DNA from 3 places in the Bacillus sp. ISL-35 genome. Region 1 is predicted to be linked to each of the others. Evidence: riboswitches for the same ligand, from Rfam matches in the RefSeq annotation. Region 1 holds a riboswitch; each other region holds the start of a gene.
The links. Region 1 has a riboswitch for S-adenosylmethionine ahead of J7E38_RS09080 (methionine ABC transporter ATP-binding protein). Riboswitches for the same ligand answer to the same signal wherever they lie in the genome.
Positions count from the first base shown of each region.

Region 2: another riboswitch for S-adenosylmethionine. It lies ahead of mtnW (2,3-diketo-5-methylthiopentyl-1-phosphate enolase); the one in region 1 lies ahead of J7E38_RS09080 (methionine ABC transporter ATP-binding protein).
Region 3: another riboswitch for S-adenosylmethionine. It lies ahead of metK (methionine adenosyltransferase); the one in region 1 lies ahead of J7E38_RS09080 (methionine ABC transporter ATP-binding protein).

Region 1 is NZ_JAGGQK010000004.1:623,400-628,819, reverse strand. Features, by position in the region: gene J7E38_RS09090 (MetQ/NlpA family ABC transporter substrate-binding protein) at 1-573, opposite strand, end outside; gene J7E38_RS09085 (methionine ABC transporter permease) at 594-1,259, opposite strand; gene J7E38_RS09080 (methionine ABC transporter ATP-binding protein) at 1,249-2,262, opposite strand; SAM riboswitch class I at 2,337-2,441, opposite strand; gene J7E38_RS09075 (chromate transporter) at 2,584-3,114, opposite strand; gene J7E38_RS09070 (chromate transporter) at 3,111-3,686, opposite strand; gene J7E38_RS09065 (methyl-accepting chemotaxis protein) at 4,047-5,420, opposite strand, start outside.
Region 2 is NZ_JAGGQK010000002.1:357,180-362,599, forward strand. Features, by position in the region: gene J7E38_RS04945 (DUF2087 domain-containing protein) at 1-82, shown strand, start outside; gene J7E38_RS04950 (carbon-nitrogen family hydrolase) at 152-934, opposite strand; gene J7E38_RS04955 (pyridoxal phosphate-dependent aminotransferase) at 1,060-2,256, shown strand; SAM riboswitch class I at 2,319-2,426, shown strand; gene mtnW (2,3-diketo-5-methylthiopentyl-1-phosphate enolase) at 2,521-3,744, shown strand; gene J7E38_RS04965 (2-hydroxy-3-keto-5-methylthiopentenyl-1-phosphate phosphatase) at 3,741-4,403, shown strand; gene J7E38_RS04970 (methylthioribulose 1-phosphate dehydratase) at 4,400-5,035, shown strand; gene J7E38_RS04975 (1,2-dihydroxy-3-keto-5-methylthiopentene dioxygenase) at 5,072-5,420, shown strand, end outside.
Region 3 is NZ_JAGGQK010000013.1:61,941-67,360, forward strand. Features, by position in the region: gene J7E38_RS17380 (C39 family peptidase) at 1-75, shown strand, start outside; gene asnB (asparagine synthase (glutamine-hydrolyzing)) at 79-1,974, opposite strand; gene metK (methionine adenosyltransferase) at 2,231-3,433, opposite strand; SAM riboswitch class I at 3,718-3,858, opposite strand; gene pckA (phosphoenolpyruvate carboxykinase (ATP)) at 4,139-5,420, shown strand, end outside.

The DNA.
Region 1 (5,420 bases):
CTGTGCTGCTTCGATTGGCTTGAACTGCAGGTTCTTGACATTATCTTTCACATCTTTTTCAGAAACAGTCAACGGATCAGCATTAGGATCAAGCTTGATCAGGCCGGCATCCTCAAGAATCAGGAAGGCACGTGCTGCATTGGTTGGATCGTTTGGAATCGCGATGGCAGAACCCTTTGCGACTTCATCCAGTGAGTTGAACTTCTTTGAGTAGATTCCCATTGGCGCTGTTGGGACGACAATCACTTCAGACAGCTCAAGATCGTGTTCTTTTGCGAAGTTTTCCATGTACACCTTATGCTGGAACAGGTTGGCGTCAAGATCCCCTTTTGACAGGGCCAGGTTTGGCTGGATGTAGTCGCTGAATTCGACCACTTTCACTTCATAGCCTTTTTTCTCAAGCAGAGGCTTGATTCCTTTTGTGACCATATCGCTATACGGCCCTGATGTCGCTCCGAAGGTAACTTGCTTTTTGTCAGCCTTCGCATCGTCGCCTGTTGCGGAATCACTGCCGCATGCAGCCAACAACCCGATTGATAAAAGTACCAGTAAAGAGAATAATAATTTCTTCATTTTAAAATAACCCCCAATTTTTATCTTTTGTCTACTAATTTAGCAATCCTGTCGCCGCCAAACTGGATCAGCTGGACGAGACAGATTAAAATAATCACCGTTGTAATCATGATGGTATTGTCATACCGGTAATAACCGAAGCGAATTGCCAGATCACCGACTCCGCCGCCGCCAACAATACCGGCCATTGCCGAGTATGCCACAAGGCTGATGATCGTGATGGTGACACCCTGGACGATTCCCGGCTTAGCCTCTGGAATCAGGACATCCTTGATGATCATCCACGGAGTAGCTCCGGTGGCCACCGCTGCTTCGATGACCCCTTTATCGATTTCGCGCAAGCTTTGCTCGACGATCCTCGCAAAGAACGGAATCGACGCAACTGATAATGAAACGGATGCGGCAGTCGGCCCGATTGTCGTGCCGGCGATTAAATTCGCCAGCGGCAGCAGGGCGATCAACAGGATGATGAACGGAACCGACCGGATCATATTGACGATGAAACCGGCAATATTTTTAAAAAGCTGGTTTTCCAGGAACAGGCCTTTATCGGTGACAAAAAGAAGAACCCCTGTCGGCAATCCAACAATGATCGAGACAAGGATGGAGATGCCGACCATATAGATTGTTTCAAAGAATGCCTTATTCAGTTCCGGCAGCAGTGCGACCAGATTATCAAGCAGCATCTTCAATCACCTCCAAATTTCTTGTCCTTGATGCGATATAGTCAATAGCCCGGTCGATTTCAACTGTCTCGCCCGACACTTCCATAATGAAAATCCCCAGTGGGATCTCCTGGATATACTCGATTTTTCCGTGGAGGATATTTCCCCTCACCTTGAATTTTTGGAATACATCCGAGATGACACCCTGCTCGGCAATCTCGCCCTGGAAATAAATCTTGATCAATTTGCCTTCCCGCACCTTCATCAGTCTTTCAGGCAATTCGAATTGAAGGATGGAGTTGACGAAATCCTTTGTCAGCAGTTCCTGTGGATTGGCAAAAATATCGTAGACATTTCCCTCTTCGATGATTTTTCCATCCTGCATCACGGCCATCCTATCACAAATCGTCTTGACCACTTCCATTTCATGCGTGATGAGTACGATTGTGATTCCTAACTCTCTATTAATCTTTTTAAGTAAAGATAAAATAGAGCGGGTCGTGCTTGGGTCAAGAGCGGAGGTTGCTTCATCGCATAGCAGGACGGATGGATTATTCGCCAGCGCCCTGGCTATGCCAACACGCTGTTTCTGGCCGCCGGACAACTGGGCAGGATATACGTCTTTCTTGTCGGAAAGGCCCACCATATGTAAAAGCTCTAGCACTCTCTCATTTATCTCTGTTTTCGGAGTGCCGGCAGCTTTTAGCGCAAAAGCGATATTCTCGCTGACTGTCTTTGCGCTTACAAGATGGAAATGCTGAAAAATCATCCCGATTTTCAAACGGGCTTTCCTTAGCTCACCCTTGCTCAAAGAGGTTAGCTCCACACCATCAATATAAATTTCTCCCGATGTCGGCTTCTCCAGGAGGTTAAGACATCTCAGCAAAGAACTCTTGCCTGCGCCGCTGTATCCGACAATCCCGTAAATTTCGCCCTTTTCTACTTTTAATGAAACATCGTCAACACCTGTCACCGATCCCTTTTTCGTTTCATATACTTTGATCAGGCTCTTCACTTCAATCATTTTTGCACCCCCGTTTTCACTCAATAAAAAAAGCCTCTTTCATTCAAAGAAAGAGGCATCGTAAATATCTATACGACTTATCTTTCAGAATGAAACCATTCTGCAGGAAGTGGCACCTTTCCATAAAGGAGGTTGCCGGACGTCATCGGGCCTAATCCCTCAGTCTCTCTTGATAAGTAACTTATTAAATTCATTTCGATAATTGAAATATTAAAACTCTCTGATATATTTGTCAACAAAGTTTTTTTGCATGGTTTCCATTGAAATCGTTTACATCGTTGGGGCTGTAAGAGAATTTAATTTCAAAAGAAAAACCCTTGTTTAAGATAAAACAAGGGCTCCATAAACGAGCGCACCGGCGATGACATAGGCCGGGTGCACCTTCAATTTTTCCATCAGGACGAAGCTGATTCCGCCTATCAGAATCGTTTGCGTTAAACCGACACCTTCATAGGAGGAAAAAAAGAAATCATAGGTCATGACTCCCAGAAGCACGGCAATGACTGGTCTGACTACCATAGTCAGTCTTTTGACACGAGGAGAATCCTTGAATTTCATCAGCAGCCCGAGCAGTCCAATCATTAAAATCAATGATGGTGCCACGGCTGCAAACACACCGACAATGGCGCCGAGGATTCCGCCTTCTGAATAGCCAATATACCCTGCCATCTTGGTCGCGATTGGTCCCGGAAGTGCATTGCCCATCGCCAGCACTTCACTGAATTCATTGACCGTCATCCAGTTGTATCGGTCGACGACTTCATTTTCAATCAACGGGATCGAGGCAGGACCTCCGCCATAGCCTAAAATACCAGGAATGAAAAAGGCCAAAAATATTTGAAAATAGATCATTTCTGCTCCCCTCCCATTTGTTTCTGTTCAGATGGTGAGGAGTCTTTTTTCAATAAAGCACCAAGCAGCAAGATGAAAATCAAAATGGCCGGATGCACGTTCAAGAATTGGAGCAGCACCAGGCTGCCAATCAGCGCAACGGCTGTCCAGGCCCAGCCGAGCTTAGATTTTCCAGACTTCTTGATGAAGTCCCAGGTCAGGACGGCGAGCATGACAGCAACAACCGGTACAACAGCATCAGCCATTCCTTTTACCCATGGCTGATCCTTGTAAGAGTTCAAAGTCGTAAGCAGGATAATCATCAGGAAAATCGTCGGAATCATCGTTGCGGCCAGGGCATTCAGCATGCCAAGGAAACCGCCGACTCGATAGCCGATATACCCAGCCATTTTCGTTGCGATCGGACCGGGGAGCGCATTCCCCAAAGCAAGAATGTCACCGAACTCATCAGAGTCCATCCATTTATATTTATCTACTACTTCCTTATGTACAAGCGGAATCGAGGACGGCCCGCCCCCATAGCCAAGGATTCCCACGCGAAAAAACGCCAGGAATAAATCTTTTTGCTTCAAAACTTCACCTTCTCTTTTGTTATTAGCTCTAAGCAGTCTCTTCCTATAATTCTTATTTCTTTTATTTAATTATAGACTCATATATTTGAAACTGCATGTCAAATTAAAGGAATTATATCGTCGTTGGGCCTCGTTTATCTTAATTTCCGCCATTTCGCGGGCATTGATTTACTCCACAACTCAATAATTTGGCGATTTCTTCATTTTTTCGATCACTTTTCGAATTATTTCGACCACATTTTGAATTATTTCGACCACTTTTTCAATTATTTCGACCAAGTATCGATTTTACGGTTAATTCATCGCTTTTCATCCCCACAAAAAAAGTACCACAGCTCCAGGCCATGATACTTTCAAAAATCATTTATTAAACTTAAAAATAGAAACAGATTCGTTCAATTCATTGGTCAGTTTCCTCAAGTCTGTTACCTTTTTCGAGAGGTTGCCGAATGCCGATAATTGTTCTGTTGTGGATGCTGAAATTTCTTCGCTTCCCGCTGCAGTTTCTTCGACGACAGCACTGATGGATTCAACATTGTGCAGGACCTTTGCTCCCAGCTCCTTGGAGGCTTCCATTCCTTTCACAAGCTGGGTGATTTTTTCCGAAATGCCGCTTACCCTTGCTTCTATATTTTCAAAAGCTGACATTGTCAGATTCATCGATTCCATTTGCTCATCAGCGATGACGCCGCCTTTGTTCACTGCTTCCCCAATTTCATCGAGTCCCATCTTCAACAGGTTGACCATATCGAAAATTTGCGTTGTTGCCAGATTTGACTCTTCGGCCAGCTTCCTGACCTCTGACGCCACGACCGCAAATCCTTTGCCAGCCTCTCCTGCTCTTGCTGCTTCGATTGCGGCATTCAATGCAAGCAGATTGGTCTGTGCTGAGATGGCTGAAACGGATTTCGCCATGTCTTCGATTTTTGCGGCATAACCAACAAACTTGCCTGTTGCTGCCTGGATGGAATAGGAGGCCTCTTTATTTTCTGTAATTAAAACCTTTTGCCCCTCAATGGCTTTCCTGCCTTCTCCAATCGCTTCGACTGCTTCCTGGCTATATGAAGAGGATTCCTGGCTGTAGTCCAAGTTCAGCATGATTTCCTTGTCCATTTCGTCAATCAGCTCGACGGATTGCTGCAGATCTTCCGAGACGGTTTGGGCACCTGCTGAAAGCTCATCCGTCGATACAGCAACCTGGTTCGAAATCTCGGTAAGCGCTACATTTTCCTGTTCGATTTCCTCTGCAAAATCTTCTACTTCTTTGCTGGTCCTATTCACCTTTTGCAGCAGGGATGTCAATTGTGCTGCCATCATGTCAAATGACTCATTCAAGGTTCCAAGCTCATCCTTATGCTTGTAGGGAACTTTTTCAATCATCAGGTTCCCTTTTGCAATTTCCTGTGCATTAATGGCAATCTGTTTCAGCGGTCTTGTAATCGAGCTCGTCAGCCTGATCCCGATCCCCCCGGCAACAAGAACAAGCAGGATGCTGCCGATGATTGCCGAAAGGATAATGAATTGAATCTGGTTCTTTAAATCCTCCTGAAGATAATCGTAATAATCATTCACCTGGATATTCAAGAGGTACAGATCATTCAGGATCCCCTCACTGCGCAGCGATTGCCGCTTCACTTCTGCACTGATTTTATCATCAAGTGCTTTCTCCGCTTCGGCCTTCAGGGCGGTGAACTTATCAAAAGCCTTATCCAACACTTGCCTGCTGTCCTCCTG
Region 2 (5,420 bases), on a different contig from region 1:
ATTCATCATCAATCACTATATGTATCGCGAAAATGGGATTTACGAATTGAATCCGGAAGAGATGTGGGCAAAACCGGAGTGATGTTCCATTGTCTGCCAAAAAACCGCCACAGGCATTGTCCCTGGCGGTTCTTTTGGCGGTCTTTATGCATTAATAAAGTTCAGGCCGTCGGTCAGCAAAAATAGGGATTTTGCTTCTCGCCTCTTTAACCTGATCAAGATCGATTTCTGCGAACAGGATTTCCTCGCCTTCTCCGCCTTCAGCAATCACATCACCCCAGGGACTGATGATCATTGAATGGCCGGCAAATGTATTGTTAGGGTCCGCGCCGGCACGGTTGCAGGCAATGACAAAACACTGGTTTTCAATGGCACGGGCAATAAGCAAAGCGCGCCAGTGTTCAAGCCGCTGGATCGGCCATTCAGCGACAATGAAAAGTGCTTCAACGTCCTGGAGGGCATGGGCACGCACCCATTCTGGGAAGCGGATGTCATAGCAAATCAGCCCAGCGAAATTATGTCCGTCCAAAGAGAACAAGCCTTTTTCATTCCCGGCAGCGAGATATAGGTGCTCATCCATAAGCTGGAACAGGTGAAGCTTACTGTATTTTCCCGCAAACTCACCATTCTTGTTATATATGAGCATTGTATTTTCAATGCCAGCTTCTGTTTTGTTGGCAACGGAACCGCCAATAAAATGGGTTTGGTGCTTCACAGCTGCTTCACGTAAAAAAACTTTGGCTTCCTGGGCTCCTTCATCGGCTGTGCCATTCAAATTGGCCAGGTCATATCCGGTTGTCCATAGTTCGGGAAGGACTATTACATCTGGATCATGAGAACTTGCCCGGTCAATCATTCGGGATGCAGCATCATAGTTTTTTTCAGGGTTTCCGAAAGCAATATCCATTTGCAGGCATGCTATCTTGAGTTTCATAAAAAGTCACCGCCATAGTTTCTGAAAATTATATCTTTACAAGTTACTATTTACGTTATATCATTTGTGACTAGAATTTCAAATTAAAAAATTTTAAATTTATAAATTATTAAGCAGGTGAGAGAATGGAATTCGAACAATCAGAATTATTGAAAAGCCTGCCCAGACAGTTTTTTGCTTCGCTCGTGCAAAAGGTGGGCTCTTATACTGAAAAAGGGGCCGATGTCATCAATCTCGGACAGGGGAACCCTGACCAGCCGACACCGGAACATATTGTAGAAACATTAAAAACGGCGGCAGAAAACCCGCTGAACCATAAGTATTCACCATTCCGGGGATTTCGTTCGTTAAAAGAAGCGGCAGCTGAGTTTTATAAAAGAGAATTTGGCGTTGATCTTGACCCTGAAGAGGAAATTGCCATCTTGTTTGGCGGCAAGGCTGGCCTCGTGGAAATTCCTCAATGCCTGTTGAACCCTGGAGACTCGATCCTTGTTCCGGATCCTGGCTATCCTGACTACTGGTCTGGAGTGGAGCTGGCAAGGGCAGAGATGATAAAAATGCCGCTAAGAGAAGAAAATGGCTTCCTCCCTGACTACACAGAGTTAGGAGCCGAAGAACTCGAAAAGGCAAAATTGATGTTTTTGAACTATCCCAATAATCCCACTGGTGCGGTTGCGGATCAGGCATTCTTTGACCAGACAATTGATCTGGCGCAAAAACATAATATATGTGTTGTCCACGATTTTGCTTATGGGGCGATTGGCTTTGATGGGAACCGGCCATATAGCTATTTGCAGTCAAAGGGTGCCAAGGATGTCGGAATCGAGATTTATACTTTATCTAAGACGTATAATATGGCCGGGTGGCGAGTGGGTTTTGCTGCCGGCAATAAGAGTGTGATTGCCGCAATCAATTTACTCCAGGACCATATGTATGTCAGTTTGTTTGGCGCGATCCAGGAGGCTGCAGCGGAAGCATTACTCGGATCCCAGGAATGTGTAGCGGAATTGAATGACTTGTATGAATCAAGAAGGAACATACTCATTGACGGTTTAACAAGTATTGGCTGGAAGGTCACTGCACCGAAAGGGTCCTTTTTTGCCTGGCTTAAGATTCCTGATGAATTCACCTCATCGGTCGATTTTGCTGACTTTCTTCTGGAAAAAGCCCATATTGCCGTTGCACCTGGAATTGGGTTCGGCGAGCATGGTGAAGGCTATGTGCGTGTAGGCTTACTCACATCTGAATCGAGATTGAAAGAAGCTGTCACCAGAATCGAAAGCTTAGGAATTTTCAAAAAAGATATTGACAATGATTTGTGAACCTGACATAATCCTAATTAATAAATTTACTTTAACCAATTAAATAACTTAATTAAATTATTTTCTTATCAAGAGCAGGCGGAGGGACGAGCCCGATGAAGCCCGGCAACCGATCCAGCATAATGCTGGGCACGGTGCTAATTCTTGCAGCGAAAGCTGAAAGATAAGAAGAGTTTAGTGAACGTCCTAACCTCTTCTTTTTGAAGAGGTTTTTTTTATGCCCCGCATAGCCGGGAAAAACCAGTTTTGAAGGGATTGATCTTCATGAGTGAAATTACAGCAACTTACATTGTCCATGATGCTAAGCATAATCCAGAGAAAAAGGCGGAGGGCATCGCACTTGGTTTGACAGTGGGATCCTGGACAGACCTTCCGGAACTGGACCAAAAACAATTAAAAAAGCATAAGGGAAGAGTGGTTTCGGTTGAAGGCAGTGGCCTGGACGCAAATTCTGATACTGTGGCGACAATTAAGATCGCTTATCCGGCAATCAATTTTTCTCCGGATCTGCCGGCAATTCTTACAACTGTTTTCGGCAAGCTATCGCTAGACGGAAAAATAAAGCTAGTCGATCTCGAATTTGGAGATGAATTGAAAAAAGCTTTTCCAGGTCCCCGTTTCGGAATTGAAGGAATCCGCAATAAGCTGGGTGTTTATAACAGGCCATTACTGATGAGTATCTTCAAAGGAGTGATTGGCCGCGATCTTCCATTCCTGTTAAAACAGTTAAAAGAACAAAGTCTTGGCGGAGTTGATCTGATCAAGGATGACGAAATTTTGTTCGACAATGAGCTTGCTCCTTTTGAAAAGCGAATCATATTAGGAAAACAGGTCCTTGAAGAAGTCTATCAAACTACCGGTCACAGAACCCTGTATGCTGCTAATCTGACAGGCAGAACCACTCAACTGAGAGACAAGGCCAGAAAAGCAGCTGAATTGGGGGCGGACGCATTGCTGTTCAATGTTTTTGCCTACGGACTTGATGTACTGCAGGAGCTAAGGGAAGACGATGAGATTGGCATTCCCATCATGGCACATCCAGCAGTAAGCGGTGCGTTAACAGCAGCCGATGAATATGGTTTCTCCCATTCTTTGCTGCTCGGAAAACTTCTCCGTTATGCTGGTGCAGATTTCTCCCTGTTCCCATCACCTTATGGCAGTGTCGCCCTTGAAAAACAACAGGCTCTATCAATCGCTGAGGCATTGATTGCCGAGGACGAGTTCAAGAGAACATTTCCAGTCCCATCCGCCGGTATACATCCAGGAATGGTTCCACTTCTTATAGAGGATTTCGGATTGGATTCAATCATCAATGCTGGCGGCGGTGTCCATGGCCATCCCGGAGGAGCACAGGGAGGCGGAAAAGCTTTCAGGCAGGCAATCGACACAGTTCTCGATGGTAAAGCCCTTGAGGAAGGTGCTCTTGAATTCGAAGAACTTAAGGCAGCAATCGACCTTTGGGGCCTGGCTAAGGCGGTGGCAAAATGAGCCAGCCAGTCATTTTCTGTGATTTTGATGGAACAGTAACCGAAAAGGATAACATCATAGCGATCATGAACCGGTTTGCTCCAGAGGGCTGGGAAGAACTGAAGGAAGGAGTACTGAACCGTACGATTTCCATCAGGGAAGGGGTCGGCAAAATGTTTTCCCTCCTTCCAGTCAGCCTGAAGGATGAAATCATTGAGTTTGCCGTGAAAAATGCGAGGATTCGTCCAGGGTTCCAGGAATTCCTTGATTTCGCGAAAGAGGAAGGGATCCCGGTCTATATCGTCAGCGGCGGCATTGACTTTTTCATTGAACCGATCATCAAATCATTCGGACCGATTGAAGGCATTTTTTGCAATGGCTCTGACCTCTCAGGCGAATCAATTAAAATTGAATGGCCGAACAGCTGTGATGATCAATGTTCAAATGATTGCGGGTGTTGTAAGCCATCAATCATGAGGAATCTGGGTCATGACGGAATCTATAAAATCGTCATCGGTGATTCCGTGACCGACCTTGAAGCAGCTAAACAGGCAGATTACGTGTTTGCGAGGGATTATTTAAAAGATAAATGCGAAGAATGGAAGATTCCATATACGCCTTTTGAGACATTCCATGATTGTATTGAAGCTCTTAAAATTCAGACAGGGGTGAGAGGATGAGCATTTTAGAAACAAAATGGCAAGAGCTGGCTGATGTGAAAGACGAATTAGCTGAGCGTGACTGGTTCATGGGAACGAGTGGGAATCTGGCGATTAAAGTAGAGAGTGAACCGGTGCAATTCCTTGTGACGGCTAGTGGAAAAGATAAGCGGAAGCGGACCGATGAGGACTTTTTACTTGTTGATGAGTATGGCCGGCCGGCAGGGGAAACTCACTTAAAGCCTTCTGCCGAAACGCTTCTTCACGTTGAGGTCTATAAGAAGACCAATGCTGGCTGCAGCCTTCATGTCCATACCATTGACAACAATGTGATTTCCGAGGTGTATGGTGACAGGGGTGAAGTTCAATTCAAGGGACAGGAATTGATTAAGGCATTTGATCTTTGGGAGGAGGATGCCATTCTCAAAATTCCCATTATTCCAAATTATGCTCATATCCCGACGCTGGCTAAAGCATTTTCCGAACATGTAAAAGGGGATACTGGAGCCGTCCTGATTCGTAATCATGGTATTACTGTCTGGGGCAGGAATGCATTCGAAGCCAAGAAGATCCTTGAAGCAACGGAGTTTTTATTCCGTTATCAATTAAGACTGCTTGAACATAAACCCTTCCAACTTTTCAAAGTGGTTTAAAAAACATAATTTTACTCATAAAAAGGAGAGATTCACATGGCATACATCGTAAAGCAGAATACACAGGAAAGAATTGGTGAGGAACAACAGGTAGAAGCATTCCTGAATGCTCAGGAAGTCATTTATGAGAAATGGGAGATCAATAAGCTGCCCGCCAGCCTGCAGGAAAAGTTCCTGTTATCTGACGAAGAAAAGCAGCAGATCCTTGATGTATTCAAGGCTGAAATTGAAGATATTTCAGAACGACGCGGCTATAAAGCTCAGGATGTCATTTCGCTGTCTGATAATACTCCAAATCTTGACCAGCTGCTTGCAAATTTCAAGCAGGAGCATCACCATACAGATGATGAAGTAAGGTTCATTGTCAGCGGGCATGGTGTATTCG
Region 3 (5,420 bases), on a different contig from region 1:
AAAAAAGCACCCATTAAGGACTTCGCAGAAGCCTGGGTGCAGATGGGAAGGCAGGCCATCACCTACCTTCCCTGATTTTTAGGACTGCAATACTTTTTGAGCCTCATACTCCTTCTGGAAGGAGTATTTTTTTTCGACATACACATCATGCCACATCATGAACATCAGAACTGTCCAGATTTTACGGCTGTTATCCGCCTTGTTCTGGCAGTGTTCATCCAACAGCCTTAAAACGTAAGACTTATTGATGAGATGCTCTGTGTTGCTTTCCTTAATGATGTTCTTTGCCCAGTCGTTCATTTCATTTTTCAGCCAGTGTCTGATTGGCACCGGGAAGCCGAGTTTCTTGCGGGTAAGAACGTGGTCAGGAACCACTCCTTCTGCCGCTTTTCGCAAAATATACTTCGTTGTATTATTCGCTGTCTTCAGGCTTGTCGGAATCTTTGAAGCTGTTTCAAAAACAACCTTATCCAAGAATGGTACGCGAAGCTCCAAAGAATGAGCCATCGTCATTTTATCAGCTTTTAATAAAATATCGCCGCGCATCCATGTATGGATATCGATGTATTGCATTGTATCAACCGGATCGTAGCCTCTGCTTTCGCGGTATAATGGCTTCGTTACATCTCTGTAATCGTACTGGCCGTTATAAACATGCAGCAGCTCGCTCTTCTCTTTTTCCGTGAACATCTTCGCATTTCCGATATAACGCTCCTCCATCGGAGTCACGCCGCGCTCGATAAAGCTCTTGCCTTTCATGCCCTCTGGCATCATTTTTGAGATGCCCTTAAGCATCGCCTTCCCTACTCCGGGAATCTTATTGAAAACCTCGAGGTCCTGAGGTTCGCGGTAAATATTATAGCCTCCGAACAATTCATCGGCACCTTCACCTGAAAGGACAACCGTTACATGCTTCCTTGCTTCACGCGCTACGAAATACAATGGTATAGCTGCCGGGTCGGCTAGCGGGTCATCCATATGCCACATGATTTTAGGGAGTTCATCCATATATTCCTGCGGACTGATCACATAGCTGATGTTTTCAACACCCAGTCGCTCAGCAGTTTCCTTCGCGACATCAATTTCACTGAAGCCATTCTGCTCAAATCCGACAGAGAATGTCTTGATTCCAGGATGATATTGCTTTGCAATTGACGCGATGATGGAAGAATCAATTCCGCCTGAAAGGAAAGAACCAACCGGCACATCACTGCGCATGTGGATTTTCACCGATTCGAACAGGACATCCCTGATCTCCTTCGTGAATTCATCCTCAGATTTGTGGATTGGCGAGAAGCTCGCTTTCCAATAACGCTTGATTTCCATCGGCGAACCGATTTTCTTTGTAAAATAATGCCCTGGCTCAAGCTTGTAGATGCCTTCAGACATTGTGTTAGGTTCTGGAACGAATTGATAAGTCAAATAGTGCTGCAGTGCCTTATAATCAATCACATCGTTCTGCAGTGCAAGCAAAATGCTCTTCTTTTCAGAACCGAAGAAAGTACGATTTTCATCTTCAAAATAGAAGAATGGCTTGATACCAAAATGGTCACGCGCACCGTAAAGAACCTTTTCCTGCTTATCCCAGATGACAAATGCGAACATTCCGCGCAGCTTGTCAACAGCCTGCTCCTTAAGATGGCTGTATAGGGCGATGATGACCTCAGTATCAGAGTGTGTTTCGAAAGTCAGTCCTTCTTCAATCAACTCTTCACGAAGTTCAAGATAGTTGTAGATTTCCCCGTTGAAAATGATCCAATAGCGTTCATTTTCATACGTCAATGGCTGATGGCCAGCCTCAAGGTCGATGATGCTCAGACGGCGGAAGCCGAACTGGATATGCTCATCATAGAAATACCCATCATCATCAGGCCCGCGGTGGGTGATGATATCATTCATATTTTTAAACAGCTGCTTGTCATCGCTGCTGAATTCTTGTGCATTTTCATGTACACAACCGATAAAGCCACACATTATGTACTTCACCTTCTCCATTTCAGAAAAAATTTATTGTGATTTTCCAGTGATTTTACTAGCTAAAAACATACCATCTAATACTACCATTAAACGCAAAATTTTTGCAGTAAAATCTGAGGGAAATTTAAGGTAATACTCTATTTTACACCTTTTGGACCAGGTGCAAACCTTTGAACCTATCTTGGAGCTCCCCTAATTAGACGGCAAATAATAAAGGGAGTTACATATTTCTATGCAACTCCCTTTGTACTTTTTATTTTCCTTGAGCCTGAGTGCGAAGTGCCTCTGCCTTGTCTGTACGCTCCCATGGAAGGTCAACGTCAGAACGGCCGAAGTGTCCGTAAGCAGCTGTCTGCTTGTAGATTGGCTTGCGCAGGTCAAGCATGTTGATGATTCCAGCAGGACGAAGGTCGAAGTTGTTTTCAACAACATCGATCAATACATCTTCGCTTACCTTGCCTGTTCCGAACGTATCGATTGAGATGGATACCGGACGGGCAACGCCGATTGCGTATGCAAGCTGTACTTCAACTTTTTCTGCAAGGCCCGCAGCCACGATGTTCTTCGCAACATAACGTGCAGCGTATGCAGCTGAACGGTCAACTTTTGTAGGATCCTTACCAGAGAATGCGCCTCCGCCGTGGCGAGCGTATCCGCCGTAAGTATCAACGATGATTTTACGGCCAGTAAGACCAGCATCCCCCTGTGGTCCGCCGATTACGAAACGGCCAGTTGGGTTGATGAAGTATTTAGTATTTTCGTCAATCAATTCTGCCGGTACGACAGGGTTGATGACATGTTCTTTAAGGTTGCGCTGGATTTGCTCTAGCGAAACTTCTGGGTGGTGCTGAGTGGAGATAACGATTGTATCGATGCGGACTGGCTTGTCGTTCTCATCGTATTCCACCGTTACCTGAGTTTTTCCGTCCGGACGAAGGTATGGAAGGATTTCTTCCTTGCGCACTTCAGTCAGGCGGCGGGAAATTTTATGTGCCAATGAAATCGGAAGAGGCATAAGCTCTTTCGTTTCGTTGCACGCAAAACCGAACATCAAGCCCTGATCACCAGCCCCGATTGCTTCGATTTCAGCATCGGACATTTGGCCTTCACGTGCTTCTAGCGCCTGGTCAACACCCATTGCGATGTCAGCAGACTGCTCGTCGATTGAAGTCAAAACTGCGCAAGTTTCAGCGTCAAAACCGTACTTCGCGCGAGTATAGCCAATTTCCTTGACTGTTTCACGTACGATTTTCGGAATATCTACGTATGTAGATGTTGTGATTTCGCCTGCAACTAGTACAAGGCCTGTCGTAACTGATGTTTCAGCAGCAACACGTGCGTTAGCATCTTTAGCAAGGATCGCATCTAAAATCGCGTCAGAAATCTGGTCGCAAATTTTATCCGGATGGCCTTCTGTTACTGATTCAGAAGTGAACAAACGGCGTTTGTTTGACATCTGAGTTCCTCCCTCATGTATAAAAATTGATCGAGGCTGTCCCAATACAGACCTCGTTTGATACGGTACTCATTCCCTATGTAGTATGAAATAAACGCTGAGTTTTTATTAGAAAAATTTGTTTAAGATTCATGGTGAACTTCTTTTTTCCTAATTTCACCCACGGGAGCAATGACACCAAAGAAGGCAGTCCAGATGCATTTCCATGCAACGGACAGAAAAAAGCAATATAAAAAACCTCTCCATTTGTGAGGAAAGGTTTATGCTTAAATCCGCGCCTTTCGCTCTTATCGTTCAAGGGCAGTTCCCTTGCGTCAGGTTAGCACCTTTGCCCGGAAAAGATCAGCTCATTCATAGACTGTTTTTCTCGTTTGCAGGTTGCTGGGTTTCATTGGGCCTGTCCCTCCACCAGCTCGGGATAAGAGAGTATCCGTTCAAATCAAAATCATAACGAACCTGTCTGGCCATGTCAATCATTTTCTCGACAAAATTGTCGATTGTTGTTGAAACCATTTCTTTAACATAAAAAATTGTCAAACCAACCCCTTTTACTTGACTATATAAAGAAAGAATTATATAACGCAAGTTAGGTACAAGGTAATTTTTTCATCATTAGTATAGATTAATTGAACCAATGTGTTATACTAATAACGAGATGTAAACACTTACAAATTATCAATCTTTTAAAAAGGAAGGTATCCTCCGATGAACGTTGTAGGAATATCAAATGAACTTTCAGCATTATTAAAAGGAAACAATGTACAGGTACAGCTATCTGTTCCCCAGCTTGTCGAAAAGGTCCTGAACCGCAATGAAGGACTTTTAACATCAACTGGTGCAGTTAGAGCGACTACTGGTAAATACACTGGCCGTTCACCTAAGGATAAATTCATTGTCGAAGAAGAATCCGTAAAAGACAAAATTGACTGGGGCTCTGTCAACCAGCCGATTTCCGAGGAATCCTTCACGAAGCTATATAATAAGGTATTGAAGTTCCTTAAAGATAAAGAGGAAGTTTTCGTATTCAAGGGTTTCGCCGGTGCGGATAAGAAATATCGCCTGCCAATCCAGGTTATCAATGAATACGCTTGGCACAATCTGTTTGCCCATCAATTGTTCATCCGTCCGACAGAGGAAGAGCTGCCTGAGCATGAATCCGAGTTTACGGTCATTTCAGCTCCTACCTTCAAAGCAGATCCTGAGGTTGATGGAACAAACTCAGAAACCTTCATCATCGTTTCCTTCGAACAGCGCGTCGTCTTGATCGGCGGAACCGAATATGCTGGCGAAATGAAGAAATCGATTTTCTCTGTGATGAACTATATACTTCCGGAAAATGGGATCCTTTCGATGCACTGCTCCGCAAATGTGGGCCGCGAAGGCGATGTAGCCTTGTTCTTCGGACTATCCGGCACAGGCAAAACAACTTTATCTGCTGATAATAATCGCCGTCTGATAGGTGATGATGAGCATGGCTGGTCAGCTAACGGCGTGTTCAATATCGAGGGAGGCTGCTATGCGAAATGCATCAACTTGTCCAAGGAAAAAGAACCGCAAATCTTTGATGCAATCCGCTTTGGTTCCGTCCTTGAGAACGTCGTAGTCGAAGACGACACACGTGTGGCCGATTATGATGACGGCAGCCTGACCGAAAACACTCGTGCAGCTTATCCGATCCAGGCAATCGAAAACATCGTGGATCCAAGCATCGCCGGACATCCAAACGCAATTGTGTTCCTGACTGCTGATGCATTCGGAGTCCTGCCTCCAATCGCCAGGCTGACAAAGGAACAGGCAATGTATCACTTCCTGAGCGGATACACTTCGAAGCTGGCTGGTACAGAACGCGGCATCACTTCACCGCAGGCAACATTCTCAACCTGCTTCGGTTCTCCATTCCTGCCGCTTGCTGCTACAAGGTACGCGGAAATGCTCGGTGAAAAAATCGACGAGCACAACGCGAAGGTATTCCTTGTGAACACGGGAT